2 regions of the Photobacterium sp. 270122K genome follow, and region 2 is predicted to be linked to the other one. Evidence: riboswitches for the same ligand, from Rfam matches in the RefSeq annotation. Region 2 holds a riboswitch; the other holds the start of a gene.
What was found. Region 2 has a riboswitch for thiamine pyrophosphate ahead of thiB (thiamine ABC transporter substrate binding subunit). Riboswitches for the same ligand answer to the same signal wherever they lie in the genome.

Region 1 (7,668 bases), on a different contig from region 2:
TCTTTTTATGGTGGCATGTATATCGGGGTAAACACTAGCCCGAATAGGCGCGATGCCAGTCCTTCCACACCACTTCAAAACCATGGCGCTTTACGGATTCTGCCACCTGCGCTGCCGAACGCTCGTCACTGATCGCAAACTGCTCCAGCTCCGGTTCACCATCGGCATAGCCACCCGGTTGGGTTTTCGACCCCGCCGACATCGAGGTGATCCCCAGTGGCAACACGTTATCGCGAAAATGGGCGGACTCACGGGTCGACAACGACAACTCTACTTCCGGATTCAACAAACGATACGCACAGATCAGCTGTACCAACTGGCTATCCGTCATGATGGATTTGGGCTGCAGCCCCCCTTCACACGGGCGCAAACGCGGGAACGAGATGGAATAGCGGGTCTGCCAATAGGTGCGCTCCAGATAATCCAGATGGGCTGCCACAAAAAAACAATCGGTGCGCCACTCATCCAAGCCGATCAACGCGCCGATACCGATTTTATCAATACCGGCACGGGCTAGCCGATCCGGTGTTTCTAGACGGTAGTGGAAGTCCATCTTATTACCGCGCAAGTGATGCTCAGCATAGGTCGCAGCATGATAGGTTTCCTGATACACCATCACCGCATCCAGCCCCAGCGTTTTAAGTTCAGCGTACTCAGCCTGATCCAGCGGTTGCACTTCCATCGCCAAATAGTTGAACTGCGCCTTGATCGCCGGCAGGGCCTGACGGAAATAGTCCATCCCCACCTTGCGCTCATGCTCGCCAGTGACCAGCAGAATATTGTCAAAGTGCATCGCTTTGATGGCGGCGCATTCACGCTCAATTTCCGCCACATTCAGTGTGCGTCGCTTGATCCGGTTCTCCATGGAAAACCCGCAGTAGGTACACGCATTGGCACACAGGTTCGACAAATAAAGCGGGACATAAAAAGACATGGTATGACCGAACCGCTTGCGGGTCAGGGCGGCCGATTGCTGGGCCATTTGCTCCAGATACGGCTCCGCCGCTGGCGAGATCAGGGCTTTGAAATCCTCCAGATCGCGCTTGGGTTTGCGCAGCGCCCGCTCCACATCTGCCGCCGTCTTGCTGTAGATCGACAAACGAATATCATCCCATTCCAGACGCTGCCACACATCAACAAAACTCATCGCACGCTCCTTTATGCAGGCTGAGCCAAAAACGCCGTCAACGGACTCGAGGCAATGGCATGATTCACCGTTCCAGCCAGCCCGGCCTCATACGCCATACGCCCGCCTTCCACCGCCAGCTTGAACGCACGGCCCATGGCAATCGGATCGGCGGCGGCCGCAATGGCGGTATTCACCAAGACCGCATCGGCGCCCATTTCCATCGCTTCTGCCGCATGGGACGGTGCCCCGATCCCGGCATCCACAATCACCGGTACCCGCGCCTGATCGATGATGATTTCAAGAAAATCACGCGATGCCAGCCCTTTATTGGTGCCAATCGGCGCCCCCAAGGGCATCACCGCCGCACAGCCGACTTCTTCCAAGCGTTTACACAACACCGGATCAGCATGGCAGTAAGGCAGGACAATAAAGCCTTCCTGTACCAGCTTCTCTGCCGCTTTCAGCGTTTCGATCGGATCGGGCATCAAGTATTTCGGATCCGGATGGATTTCCAATTTCAGCCAATTTGTGCCGAGCGCCGAGCGGGCCAACTGCGCAGCAAACACCGCTTCTTTGGCATTTTTCGCACCCGATGTGTTAGGCAGTAAATTCACGCCCGCTTCCATCAACGGCGCCAGAATGTCATCGTCCCGCTTGTCGATATCAACGCGCTTGAGTGCCATGGTGACCAATTCTGATCCCGAGGCAATAATGGACGAGGCCATGGTCTGGCGGTTGGCGTATTTACCCGTCCCGGTAAACAGGCGGGAGGAAAACGTCTTATCTGCAATCGTGAGCATCTCAGCCTCCTGCTATCGCTTGGAACAGGGCAATACGATCCCCGTCACTCAGCACGGTTGTCTCCCACGACGGGCGCGAGACAATCTCTTCATTCACAGCCACAGCGGTTGCCTGAAGCGGCATCGCCAGTTGCTCCAATAAGGCATGTAACGAGATCCCTTGCGGGACGTCCATTGCCTTGTCATTCACCATTAACGCTATTGTCGACATCAACATTGCTCTCGTTGTGACACGGACGGGCCACAAACCGGGCACGATGTGTCTTGTGTGAAATGAAATGATTGCCACTGTAGGGTCAGGCCATCAAAATTTTGCAGACGGGAAAACGCAACACTCCCCGCTCCGGTTAATACTTTCAGGGCTTCCAGCGCTTGCAGGGTACCGATGTTGCCAACCACGGGGCCTGCCACGCCGCCGGTACTGCAATTTTGTGGCCCGGCGGATGAGGACGCATCAGGCAGGGGAAACAGGCAGTGGTAACACGGCCCCTGCCCTTGGCGAAAATCAAACGCCATGAGCTGTCCGTGCCAGCGGATCGCCGCCCCGGCAATGAGCGGTTTACGGGCGCGATAACACGCCTGATTGACCGCATGGCGGGTAGCCAGATTATCCGAACAATCCAGTACCACATCCGCTTGTGCCACTTCCAGCGCCAGACGTTCGCCCGCCAAACGGGCATTCACCGCTCGCACCCGCACCAACGGGTTAAGCGCCTGCAATTGCGCCGCCGCCTGCACCGCTTTCGGTTGACCAATATCGGCCTCCCGGTAAAGCACCTGACGCGGTAAATTAGACACTTCCAGCCGATCGTCATCCGCGATCACAACCTGCCCCACACCAGCACCAGCCAAATACAAGGCGGCGGCAGAGCCCAGTCCGCCCGCGCCCACGATCAGCACCTGCGCATTGGCCAGATCCGTCTGCCCCTGCTCGCCGATCTCCGGCAGCATGATCTGCCGGCTATAGCGTAAAAACGCCTGATCACTGATCATGGTCGGGCACTCCTTTGACCTCGCGCACCAACACCTGCTGAAAATCTGCCACGGCTTGAGCGGTATCTTCGGCTTCGGTGATCGCCCGAACCACTGCCACACTGCTGACTCCGGTACGCCACACTTTTTCGGCACGACTCAAATCAATCCCGCCGATCGCGACGGTCGGAAACGCATCACCAATCAACTTTTGGTACAACGCCAAACGGTTCACCCCCTGCGGTTTGGACGGCATGTTTTTGGTGGTGGTCGGGAAGATATGGCCCAACGCGATGTAGCTCGGCGAGAACTCGGCCGCACGCAGGATTTCATAGTAACCGTGCGTTGAGAGCCCCAAACGCAGACCGGCCTCGGCAATCGCTGCCAAGTCGGCGGTTTCCAGATCTTCTTGCCCCAAGTGCACACCGTACGCGCCGTGCTCGATCGCCAGTTGCCAGTAATCATTCACAAACACCTGCGCCTGATGGGCTTCTCCGGCTGCCACAATACGGGCAATTTGCGCCGATAAGGTCGGCGCTTGGGGATCTTTGATCCGAAGCTGGGTCGTCATCACGCCACTTGCCAGCACCTTTTCCACCCACTCGGCCGAGTCCACCACCGGATACAGCGCCAGTTTGGTGCGATCAACCGAGGCAAACGCAGTAACCGCTGTTGTTTTGCACTGCCAGCCCAAGTCGGCCACTTCCGGATGATTGGCGGTCAGCGGACGCGGGAACAAACGGTGGTCAACCGGCCATGTCGGCCCCGCATCGCCATCGGTCGCAAACACATAGCGACGGGCATAGGCACGCGCCAACGTCACCGCATCTTCCAACGGGTAATCTAATGCTAATGCCGCGAGCAGCATGGCCCGCTGCGCATCACACGCACCGGTATGGTGGCAATACACCGCACGGGCTTCGCCGTCGTGATGCCACACATCGACGCACCCTTGCTCGGTCGGCAGGCCACACACCACCATCGAAGGGGTCACTGCGACCTGCTGCTGGATGTCCGTTAACGTCGGATACGGGGCTAACCACTGGTCATGCACCACATAACCCGTCACGTCATCCTCTTGATTGACGGGCTCTGGCGCATCAAACGCCACCGTAAAACGTCGCCCGTCCACATCCATGTCTACCACTGCCGATTCGCTCCACGCCAGTTGCACAGGCTCGCCCAGTGCATAATGCTCCGCCGCTGCCAGCAGCGGCTCTAAGTGCATCAATAGCGGCGTCAGATGATCGGGTAAACAGACTGCGTTCATTAACTATCCTCTTTAGCAGGGTGATAAAGTTCACTCCCTCGGGCTTTGAATTCTGCCGACATCTGCTGCATACCAGCCTGCTGAATCGCCACCGCCGAATCGTCCATCACCTCAATGGCCACCGCTTGGGCGGCTTGTTGATCCAAATCTTTGGCGTATTCACGCACTTCCTGCGAAATTTTCATTGAGCAGAATTTCGGGCCACACATTGAACAGAAATGGGCGATTTTGCCGGACTCTTGCGGCAGGGTTTCATCGTGGTAAGCACGCGCGGTTTCCGGATCCAAGCCGAGGTTAAATTGATCTTCCCACCGAAATTCAAAGCGCGCTTTGGACAAGGCATTGTCACGGACCTGTGCACCGGGGTGCCCTTTGGCTAAGTCAGCCGCATGGGCACACAGCTTGTACGTGATAAGCCCGACTTTGACGTCTTCTTTATTCGGTAGGCCTAAATGTTCTTTCGGGGTGACGTAGCACAACATGGCACAGCCGTACCAACCAATCATGGCGGCGCCAATCCCGGACGTAATGTGATCATAACCCGGTGCAATGTCCGTGGTCAGAGGGCCGAGGGTATAGAAAGGGGCTTCATGGCAGTGCTTGAGTTGCTCTTCCATGTTTTCTTTGATCATGTGCATCGGTACGTGGCCAGGGCCTTCAATCATCACCTGCACATCGTATTCCCAGGCAATTTTGGTCAGCTCACCCAAGGTACGCAATTCACTGAACTGGGCTTCATCATTGGCATCAGCCACCGAGCCGGGACGCAGCCCATCACCCAATGACAGGGAGATATCGTATTGGGCACAGATCTCACAGATCTCACGGAAGTGCTCATAGAGGAAGCTTTCTTTATGATGGGCTAAGCACCACTTGGCCATGATAGAGCCGCCTCGTGACACAATGCCGGTCACCCGTTTCGCGGTCATCGGCACATAACGCAGTAACACACCGGCATGAATAGTGAAGTAATCCACCCCTTGCTCAGCTTGCTCGAGCAAGGTATCCCGGAACACGTCCCAATTGAGGTTCTCCGCAATTCCGTTCACTTTTTCCAGCGCCTGATACATCGGCACCGTCCCGATTGGCACAGGGCTGTTACGGATGATCCATTCACGGGTTTCGTGGATATTACGGCCGGTCGACAGATCCATCACCGTATCGCCGCCCCAGCGGGTCGACCACACCAGTTTTTCCACCTCTTCCTCAATGGAGGAGCTGACGGAGGAATTGCCGATATTGGCATTCACTTTAACCAGGAAGTTACGGCCAATGATCATTGGCTCCGATTCAGGGTGATTGATATTCGCGGGGATAATGGCGCGGCCTTCGGCCACTTCCTGACGGACAAACTCAGGGGTGATCTCTGCCGGCAGAGTGGCACCAAATGCCATGCCCGGGTGTTGCTGATTCAGGACTTCATCGCGGTATTTGGCCCGCCCCATGTTTTCCCGAATCGCAATGTATTCCATCTCTGGGGTGATCACGCCTTGGCGGGCGTAGTGTAGCTGGGTGACATTGGCACCGGGTTTGGCGCGACGAATACGGGCTTGTTCACCAAAGCGTAAGTCATCCAAGGTTTTGTCGGCTAAACGTTCTTTGGAATACGCCGAGCTCTGCTCATCCAAAAACTCGGTATCACCCCGCATCGCAATCCAGGCTTCACGGATTTGAGGTAAACCGGTATAAATATCGATCTCATGGTTAGGATCGGTATAAAAACCAGAGGTGTCGTACACCCGCACCGGTTCATTCGGTTCAAACAGGGGGACATCTTTCGTGCCGCCGACCAAACTGTCGGCCAAGCAGATTTCACGCATCGGCACACGAATATCGTCACGGCTACCGGTGACATACACTTTGTGCGAATTGGGGTAAGGCTGAATCGTTAATGATTCAATAAATTGTTTCGCTTCCAGTCTCGCTTGTTTGCGATTCGACATAGCAATTTCCTGTTAATCCATTAGGGAAAGTTGCTTGACGGATGGGTGCGTAAACAAGAGGCTACACGTAGGGGGTGTAGCATCATCTGAAACTGCAGCCATGTTGATCGGGTAAGTAAAATTACATGGCAATACAGATAACATTCTCTTGTTCCCTTCGCAGGTATTAGCCTGATCAGGTTCTACGGATCCCGCAATGCGGTCTCAGCCAAGTGGCACTCCGACAAGTTGAGTCTCGAGTATAAGTAAGCCAATCAGCATCATCAACCGGAAAGACCCGTTTCACCGACTCTCAGTCACAAACCCTACGACATTCGCACTTTGTTTGTGATCACTGACACATCAGCACATCACCACGAATATGCTGAGACAGGGCATGACCCACATCTCCCAACCAATGAATGCCAGATTTACGGCATCCAATGATCACCAAGCTGGCTTCCAGTGTGTCAGTCAAGGCGACCAAATGCTTGATCACATCCCCGTTAGCTAAATGAATACCACTCACGTGATACGGTGACTGTGATGCCAGCGCCATAAGTTGTTGTCGGCGTTGTTTCGCCAAAGTGTCGTGCACGGCATCCAGCTCTAATTCTGCATCCGCAAAACTCACATTCCCCATACCCGGCTCCACAAAGGCCAAATGCAATTCGGCATTGTTTTGCTCGGCGACCACAGCCGCTTTCACCACTAACCGATGGGCTTCGTTATCATCAGGATTAACCGCCACTAAGACTGTGGGATAAAGTGCCATGATTCTCTCCTTTAATCTCAACAATATGCTTAACACCATGCTATACCTAACAGGCAGCGTACACCCGAGACGGCATAGCAATATACAGCTCAATCAATGATTGCAAAAATATCACCGTCTGAAGGTAATCGTGACGGCCAGAACATGGTATTAGTATGGCATTCTTTACTTACCCAATGAGATCCCAATGAACCAGTTCATTTTTCTGGGGCTGATCGCCCTGGGCGGGGCATTCGGTGCTTGCTCCCGTTATTTAATTTCTGAACTTTGTGTGTCCCTGTTCGGACGCGGTTTTCCGTACGGCACACTGGTGGTCAACGTGGTAGGCTCGATGATCATGGGCTTGATGATGTCAGCCCTCAACCAGGGCATGATAGGAGCCGTCCCTGCCCGCCCACTGATTGGCTTAGGCTTTCTTGGCGCCCTCACTACGTTCTCCACCTTTTCCATGGACAATGTGATTTTGATGCAACAAGGTGACTTCATTAAAGCCGGCCTCAATATCCTGCTCAACGTTACACTCAGCATTACCGCCTGCTTTATCGGTTACCAACTGATGATGAAAAGCTAACCCACACTGTATGCTTAGAAACAACAAAAGGCTCTCGTCTTACGACGAGAGCCTTTTGTTTAGGTATAAAAAAACCTCAGCATTTCTGCTGAGGCTTTAAAATCTGGCAGGGGTGGAGAGATTCGAACTCCCAACACGCGGATTTGGAATCCGCTGCTCTGCCAATTGGAGCTACACCCCTAATGTATGAGTGTATCTTACGGATCCACACTCAAACTGCAAATGAAAA
Region 2 (7,668 bases):
AAGGGGAAACCCCGATCCTGTACATCGACCGTCACTTGGTGCATGAAGTCACCTCACCGCAAGCCTTTGACGGGCTGCGTGAAAAAGGCCGTCCGGTCCGTCAGGTGAGCAAAACCTTTGCCACCATGGATCACAACGTCTCAACCCTGACCAAAGACATTAATGCGTCGGGCGAAATGGCACGGATCCAGATGGAAACGCTGGCCAAAAACTGTGAAGAGTTTGGCGTCACCCTGTACGATCTTAACCACCCGTATCAGGGCATTGTGCACGTGATGGGCCCTGAACTGGGGATCACCCTGCCGGGCATGACGATTGTGTGTGGGGATTCTCACACCGCCACGCACGGCGCCTTTGGCTCGCTAGCCTTTGGTATCGGCACCTCGGAAGTCGAACACGTACTGGCGACCCAAACCCTGAAACAAGCCCGCGCCAAGACCATGAAAATCGAAGTGAAAGGCAAAGTGGCTGAAGGCATTACCGCCAAAGACATCGTGCTGGCGATCATCGGTAAAACCACCGCGGCCGGCGGGACCGGTTATGTGGTGGAGTTCTGCGGTGAAGCCATCACCGATCTGTCGATGGAAGGCCGCATGACGGTGTGTAACATGGCCATTGAACTGGGTGCCAAAGCCGGACTTATCGCGCCGGATCAAACCACCTACGACTACATCCAAGGGCGCAAATTCTCCCCACAAGGCGCCGATTTTGACGCCGCCGTGGCGTACTGGAGCACCCTAAAAACTGACGAGGATGCGCAGTTTGATCATGTGGTGACACTGGATGCCAAAGACATCAAACCGCAGGTCACCTGGGGCACGAATCCGGGGCAAGTGATTGCGGTGGATCAGCCTATCCCCGCGCCAAGCGACTTCAGCGATCCGGTTGAGCAAGCCTCTGCCGTGAAAGCACTGGCTTACATGGGGCTGGAAGCAGGCAAAACCCTGGCCGATTTCCGCATTGATAAAGTGTTTATCGGTTCGTGCACCAACTCACGCATCGAAGACATGCGTGCTGCTGCTGCGATTGCCAAAGGCCGTAAAGTGGCCGCCAATGTGCAAGCTTTGGTGGTACCGGGATCGGAGCAAGTGAAAGCACAGGCTGAAAAAGAAGGGCTGGATACGATCTTTATCGAGGCCGGTTTTGAATGGCGCCTGCCGGGCTGCTCCATGTGTCTGGCGATGAACAACGATCGCTTGGGACCGCATGAGCGTTGTGCGTCCACCAGTAACCGTAACTTTGAAGGCCGTCAGGGCCGTGATGGTCGCACCCACTTGGTGAGCCCGGCCATGGCCGCTGCTGCCGCGTGTGCGGGCCACTTCGTTGATATCCGTGAACTTGAACCTGCGGCAACGCCGGCCTAACAGAAGGAACGCACAATGACAGGATTCCAACAGCATACTGGCTTGGTCGTCCCACTGGACGCCGCCAATGTCGATACCGATGCCATTATTCCCAAGCAGTTTCTGCAAAAAGTCACCCGCACCGGGTTTGGCAAACATCTGTTTCATGACTGGCGCTTCTTGGATGATGCCGGTCAGCAGCCGAACCCCGCGTTCATCATGAATGCGCCGCGCTATCAGGGTGCGAGCATTTTGCTCGCCCGTGAAAACTTTGGCTGTGGATCATCCCGTGAACACGCCCCGTGGGCATTGGCAGATTACGGTATTCAGGTCATGATCGCGCCGAGCTTTGCCGATATTTTTTACGGCAACAGCATCAATAACCAAATGGTGCCGGTACGCCTGACTGAGCAGGAAGTGGATGAACTGTTCCAGTATGTGGACGCGAACGAAGGCGCAACCATCACGGTGGATTTAGAAGCGATGACGGTCACCTCCAATGGCAAAGTATATACGTTCGAGATCGACGCCTTCCGTCGTCACTGCTTGCTTAACGGTCTGGATAACATCGGTCTGACGCTGCAACATGAAGCGAAAATCGCGGATTATGAGCGCAATATCCCCGCATTTTTAGCCTAACCTCGATTCACAAAACGCGCCTCAGCCAGATAACATCATGGGCTGCGGCGCATTTTTTATCCTCCCGAAAGCTTTTCTCTTCTTTGCCGGTCTGATGTCTTAACCCTATATAGGCTCATCAGCCCACTTTTCAAGGAGATCGCCATGCGTTTGATCTTGCTCGTCAGCTTGTTACTCATCCCCTCGCTATCGTGGGCTGCGCCCAAGGCCGACCTCTGGCCATATTGGCAGGCGACCCAAGCCAACAGTACGCAGACCGTCGATCATCAACGCTGGCAACAGTTGCTGGATCGTTACTTGGTCGTCGCGCCCTCACAAACCCGCTTTCGCTATAGTGCCGTCACCGACAACGATCAGTACGCACTGGGCCGCTACCTGCGCGATCTGGCTGCTATCGATCCGCGCCAACTCAATCGCCGTGAGCAGTTTGCCTATTGGGTGAACCTGTACAACGCGCAGACTGTGAAGCTGATCCTCGCTCATTATCCGGTGTCGTCTATCACCAAGATCGGCGGCTTTTTCAGCTTCGGTCCGTGGGATGACGACGTCGTGACCATCAACGGCAAACCACTTTCCCTCAATGATATCGAACACCGGATCTTGCGCCCTATCTGGCGTGATCCGCGTATTCACTACGCGGTCAATTGTGCCAGCCTCGGCTGTCCTGATTTGCTGCCGCGCGCCTTTACCGCCAATAACACCGACACCTTGTTAGAGCAGGCCGCCAAACGCTTCATTAACAACGACAAAGGCGTCAAGATCAACGGCGACAGCGTCCAGTTGTCCTCCATTTATGACTGGTACGGGACTGACTTCGGCACCCAACGGGAACTACAACAGCACCTCAACCGCTACCGCACCGGGACGCCTGTCACCTTACAACATGTCCGTTACGACTATGACTGGCGACTCAATGCTGCCCAATAAGTGATTGTCTTCCTTGCTGAGCACTAGCCACGCCAGCATCCCCCTATTACAATATGCTCGTTCTCATTGGGGAGCCCGAACACAAAAAAGGGCTGAGATTGCACCGCAAAACCCACTGAACCTGATCCAGTTAGCACTGGCGTAGGAATTGAGACCGAGTCATGCACTTTCTGCCCTGAGTCAGACACACTCGACTGACAGGCAGATCTCAACCCTGTGCCCTCTTATTTATCTCGTTTGCCGGATGCAAACGTAGCAGGAGCACACCGTGAAAAAAGCCCTTTCCCTTTTTGCTGTCTCATTGACGAGCGCGATCGCCACCAGCCCAGCATGGGCCGCAGAAAATGCCAACGCGAACAGCGATAACACGCTGACCGTGTACACCTACAGCTCGTTCGCCTCTGACTGGGGACCGGGACCGGCGATTGAAAAAGCCTTTGAAGCGCAGTGTGATTGCGATTTGCAATTCATCGCACTGGATGATGGGGTATCCATTTTGAACCGCGTGCGTCTGGAAGGCAAAAATTCAAAAGCCGATGTGCTATTAGGACTGGATAACAACCTGATCAGCGAAGCGAAAAAAACCGGCCTACTGGCGGAACACAATGTCGATACCCGTCAGGTGACCCTTCCGAATGGCTGGACGGACACCACGTTCGTGCCGTATGACTTTGGCTATTTTGCTTTTGTGTATGACAGCAGCAAACTGACGAACCCGCCGAAAAGCTTGGATGAACTCGTTAAACGCGATGATCTCAACATCCTGTATCAAGATCCTCGCACATCCACGCCCGGCCAAGGCTTAATGCTGTGGATGAAGTCCGTCTATGGCGATAAGGCCGCAGACGCGTGGCAACAACTGGCGAAGAAAACCGTCACCGTCACCAAGGGGTGGTCGGAAGCCTACAACATGTTCCTTAAAGGCGAAGCGGACATGGTGCTCTCTTACACCACGTCACCGGCTTATCACCTGATCGCCGAGAAAGACGCAAAATACAAAGCCGCGAATTTCAGCGAGGGGCATTACCTGCAAGTGGAAGTGGCAGCCAAGCTGAAAAGCAGTGATAACCCGGTACTGGCGGATCAATTCATGGCCTTCATCTTGACGCCGGCATTCCAAGACCAAATCCCAACGGGCAACTGGATGTATCCGGTGATCAAGCAAACGTTGCCAGCCGGCTTTGAGCAATTAACCCTGCCAAGCAAGGCGCTGGAATTTAACGCCGATGAGGTCGCGAAACAGCGCCGTAGTTGGATCCGAGAATGGCAATATGCGCTGACTCAGTAACATTTCGACTAAGCCACACACCGATAGTAGGCACTTACCTTGCACTCCCGCCACACCGTTTTATTGCCCGGCCTATTGAGCGCCGGGCTGATCATCGCCATCGTGATCAGCGCTTTAGGGGCGTTAATCGTCGAAGCGAACACACTCGATATCCTGCCGTTATGGCAGGATCCGTATTTACGCCATGTAACGGGCTTTTCGTTCACGCAAGCACTCCTGTCAACGTTACTCAGCATCGTACCCGCGATCCCCGTCGCTTATGCGCTGTCACGCCGCCAATTTCCCGGAAAGGCCCTGCTCTTGCGGGTGTTTGCCATGACGCTGGTGCTGCCGGTGCTGGTCGCGGTGTTTGGCCTGTTGGCCGTGTACGGCAATAACGGTTTACTGATGCATGGCCTACATACGTTAGGCTGGCAACCGGCTGTGTCCTTGTATGGGTTACAGGGGATTTTGCTCGCCCACGTGTTTTTGAACCTGCCGTTGGCGACGCGCCTGCTGTACCAAAGCCTGGAAAGCATTCCGCACGAACAGCATCAACTCGCGACCCATTTGGGGCTGTCCAGTTGGCAACAGTTTCGGTTTGTCGCTTGGCCGCGTTTGCGCCAGCAATTACCCCATGTGATTGGCTTGGTGTTCATGCTGTGCTTCACCAGTTTTGCCGTGATCATGGCTCTCGGCGGCGGCCCTCAAGCGACCACCATTGAACTGGCGATTTACCAAGCCTTACGGTATGACTTTGATTTAGCCGGCGGAGCCATCTTGGCGTTGTGGCAAATGGCATTGTGCGGCAGCTTAGTGCTGCTGACACAACGGTTTGCCAAACCGTTAGCCACCACACACACCTCTGCCCGACGGGCGCGCCAGCCACAGTTTGATTCATTGGCCAGTCGCTGCTGGGACGGCGTATGGATTGGCCTTGCGCTGCTGTTGGTGCTGCCGCCTCTGTTCGCGGTGGTGATCGCCGGGCTAAATCCTCACACCCTGAGTCAATTGCACGCTCCCGCGCTGTGGCACGCGGTAGGACAATCGCTGCGCATTGCCATTATCGCCGCCTTGCTGGCCGTGATCGGGGGCGTCGCGATCTTGCTCACCAGCCGCCAGTGGCGTTTACGTCGTCAACGTTGGGCGGCCGATGGCATCGAGCTGATCGGCACCATCATATTGATCACGCCGGGGCTGGTACTAAGTACCGGGATCTTCCTGTTATTGCGCCAGTTTACTGATGCGTTTTCGGTCGCATTCTGGGTAGTGGTGGCGGTGAATGCCCTGATGGCGCTGCCGTACGTGCTTAAAACCCTGAGCCAGCCTATGCTGCATATTGCCCAACAATATGATCCGCTGTGCCAAAGCTTAGGGATGCATGGCCTCACCCGCTTATGGCTGGTGGAATGGCGCGCTTTGCGGGCCCCCATGGCACAAGCTCTGGCGATCGGCTTTGTGCTCTCGCTGGGCGACTTAGGCGCCATTTCCCTGTTTGGCAGCAATGATTTCCAAACCCTGCCGCTGTATTTATTCCAGCTACTGGGCAGCTACCAAATGGACGCGGCGGCCGTCACCGCATTGATTTTATTACTATTGAGTTTGGGCTTATTCACGCTGGTGGAAAAGCTGCTCATACGGAAACCTGTATGCTAACCCTGAGCCAACTTTGTTATCGCTACCCGCGCCCTGCGCCTCACCAGCCAGAAACCGCGCTGTGCTTTGATTTGCAGGTCAATCAAGGGGACATCGTTGCCCTCATTGGCCCAAGCGGCGCCGGTAAAAGCACCCTGCTGGCATTGATCGCAGGCTTTCTGACGCCGGCCAGCGGTGAGCTGACCATCGCCGGTGAACCGATTGACCAACAACATCCCTCACAGCGCCCGCTGTCAATGCTGTTTCAAGAACACAACCTGTTTCCGCACCTGAGCGTGTACGACAACATCGCGCTGGGACGCCATCCCGGGCTGCGCTTAACCGCACAGGATAAAGCAGATGTCACCGCTGCTGCGACCCGTGTCGGGTTGGCAGACTACCTGACGCGTTTGCCGGAACAACTGTCCGGCGGCCAGCGGCAGCGTGTGGCATTGGCGCGCTGTCTGCTACGTCAGCGTCCCTTGTTGTTGCTGGATGAACCGTTTTCCGCCTTGGATCCGGCCTTGCGTAAAGAGATGCTGACGTTGGTGCAGACTTTGGCGCGCGAGCAGCAGATCACGGTGTTGATGATCACCCACAGCCCTGATGATGCACTGGCGATCAGCGATAAATGCGCCTTCATTGAGCACGGGGAAATTACGCTGTTTGGGGACACGCAAGCCATGCTGACCACGCCCGAGCATGACGGATTAAAGCGGTACTTGGGGATGAGTTAGCGAACACTACCGTTCAATCCCAGACAGACAAGGGCGATGCACTGGTGCATCGCCCTTTTTATTTATGCATTGTTAGCCACGCTGAGATTAAAGATTTTCTTCGGCAAATTCTGCCAAGCGACTTCGCACGACGCCATTGAGATAGATATTGGCACTGCCCTCGAAGTTTTTGAAACGCTCAACGATATACGTTAAGCCCGAGGTAACGGGAGAAAGGTAACTGGAATCAATTTGCGCCAAGTTGCCCGAACACACCAACTTGGTGCCTTCACCGCAACGGGTGATGATGGTTTTAATTTGCGACGCGGTAAGGTTCTGACATTCATCCAGTAAGACAAAGGCATTTTGAATCGAACGCCCACGCATAAAGTTAATCGATTTAAACTGAATGTTGGCTTTATCATAAATGTACTGCATGGAACCATTCGTGCAGACGTCATTTTTGTGTAGCGCCTCCATCGTATCGGTCACCGCCGCCAGCCAAGGCAGCATTTTTTCTTCCTCGGTACCGGGGAGATACCCGATAGATTCGGCGATTTCCGGCGTATTACGGGTCACGATGATCTTGTCGTACATGCCCTTTTCAATCACTTGTTCAAGTGCAGCCGCCATCGCCAGAATGGTTTTCCCGCAGCCCGCCGGGCCGGTCAAGATCACCAAGTCAATATTCGGATCCATCATGGCATCCATCGCCATGCCCTGATAAATATTTTTCGGGTGGATCCCCCACGCCTGACGGTGCATCAGCCGCTCATAACCGATGTCTTTCAACGTCACGGTATCGCTGTCTAACGCGTGCACCCGCGCAGCAAAATCCGCACTTTCATCAATCACGTATTGGTTGATAAACGGCGTCTCAAACAACGACAACGGCAACGTATGTAACGTCGACCGTCCGCGGTTTTCAGAATGGCACTCGCCAACCTCATCCCAGAAGCTCCCCGTGAATTGGTGGAACCCTTTGGTCAGCAACTTCACATCATCAATCAACTGATCGCTGCGGTAGTCATCCACGTGACACACACCTGCCCCTTTGGCGCGCAATCGCATATTGATGTCTTTGGTGATCAGCACCACTTCCCGTGGCGCGTAATGGGCCTGAAGATACAGTACCCCGTTA

Region 1: it holds a riboswitch for thiamine pyrophosphate, as region 2 does, so the genes downstream of both, thiC (phosphomethylpyrimidine synthase ThiC) here and thiB (thiamine ABC transporter substrate binding subunit) in region 2, are expected to answer to the same signal.

The regions. Positions count from the first base shown of each region.
Region 1 covers NZ_JBPOEN010000009.1:476-8,143, reverse strand. Annotated here, with positions in the region: gene thiH (2-iminoacetate synthase ThiH) at 35-1,147, opposite strand; gene ACSF8W_RS16180 (thiazole synthase) at 1,159-1,929, opposite strand; gene thiS (sulfur carrier protein ThiS) at 1,931-2,140, opposite strand; gene ACSF8W_RS16170 (HesA/MoeB/ThiF family protein) at 2,140-2,922, opposite strand; gene thiE (thiamine phosphate synthase) at 2,912-4,171, opposite strand; gene thiC (phosphomethylpyrimidine synthase ThiC) at 4,171-6,114, opposite strand; TPP riboswitch at 6,250-6,347, opposite strand; gene ACSF8W_RS16155 (universal stress protein) at 6,446-6,868, opposite strand; gene crcB (fluoride efflux transporter CrcB) at 7,056-7,439, shown strand; tRNA gene ACSF8W_RS16145 (tRNA-Trp) at 7,544-7,620, opposite strand.
Region 2 covers NZ_JBPOEN010000015.1:39,130-46,797, reverse strand. Annotated here, with positions in the region: gene leuC (3-isopropylmalate dehydratase large subunit) at 1-1,364, shown strand, start outside; gene leuD (3-isopropylmalate dehydratase small subunit) at 1,380-1,982, shown strand; gene ACSF8W_RS21645 (DUF547 domain-containing protein) at 2,127-2,909, shown strand; TPP riboswitch at 2,967-3,074, shown strand; gene thiB (thiamine ABC transporter substrate binding subunit) at 3,178-4,197, shown strand; gene thiP (thiamine/thiamine pyrophosphate ABC transporter permease ThiP) at 4,237-5,832, shown strand; gene thiQ (thiamine ABC transporter ATP-binding protein) at 5,826-6,548, shown strand; gene ACSF8W_RS21625 (PhoH family protein) at 6,636-7,668, opposite strand, start outside.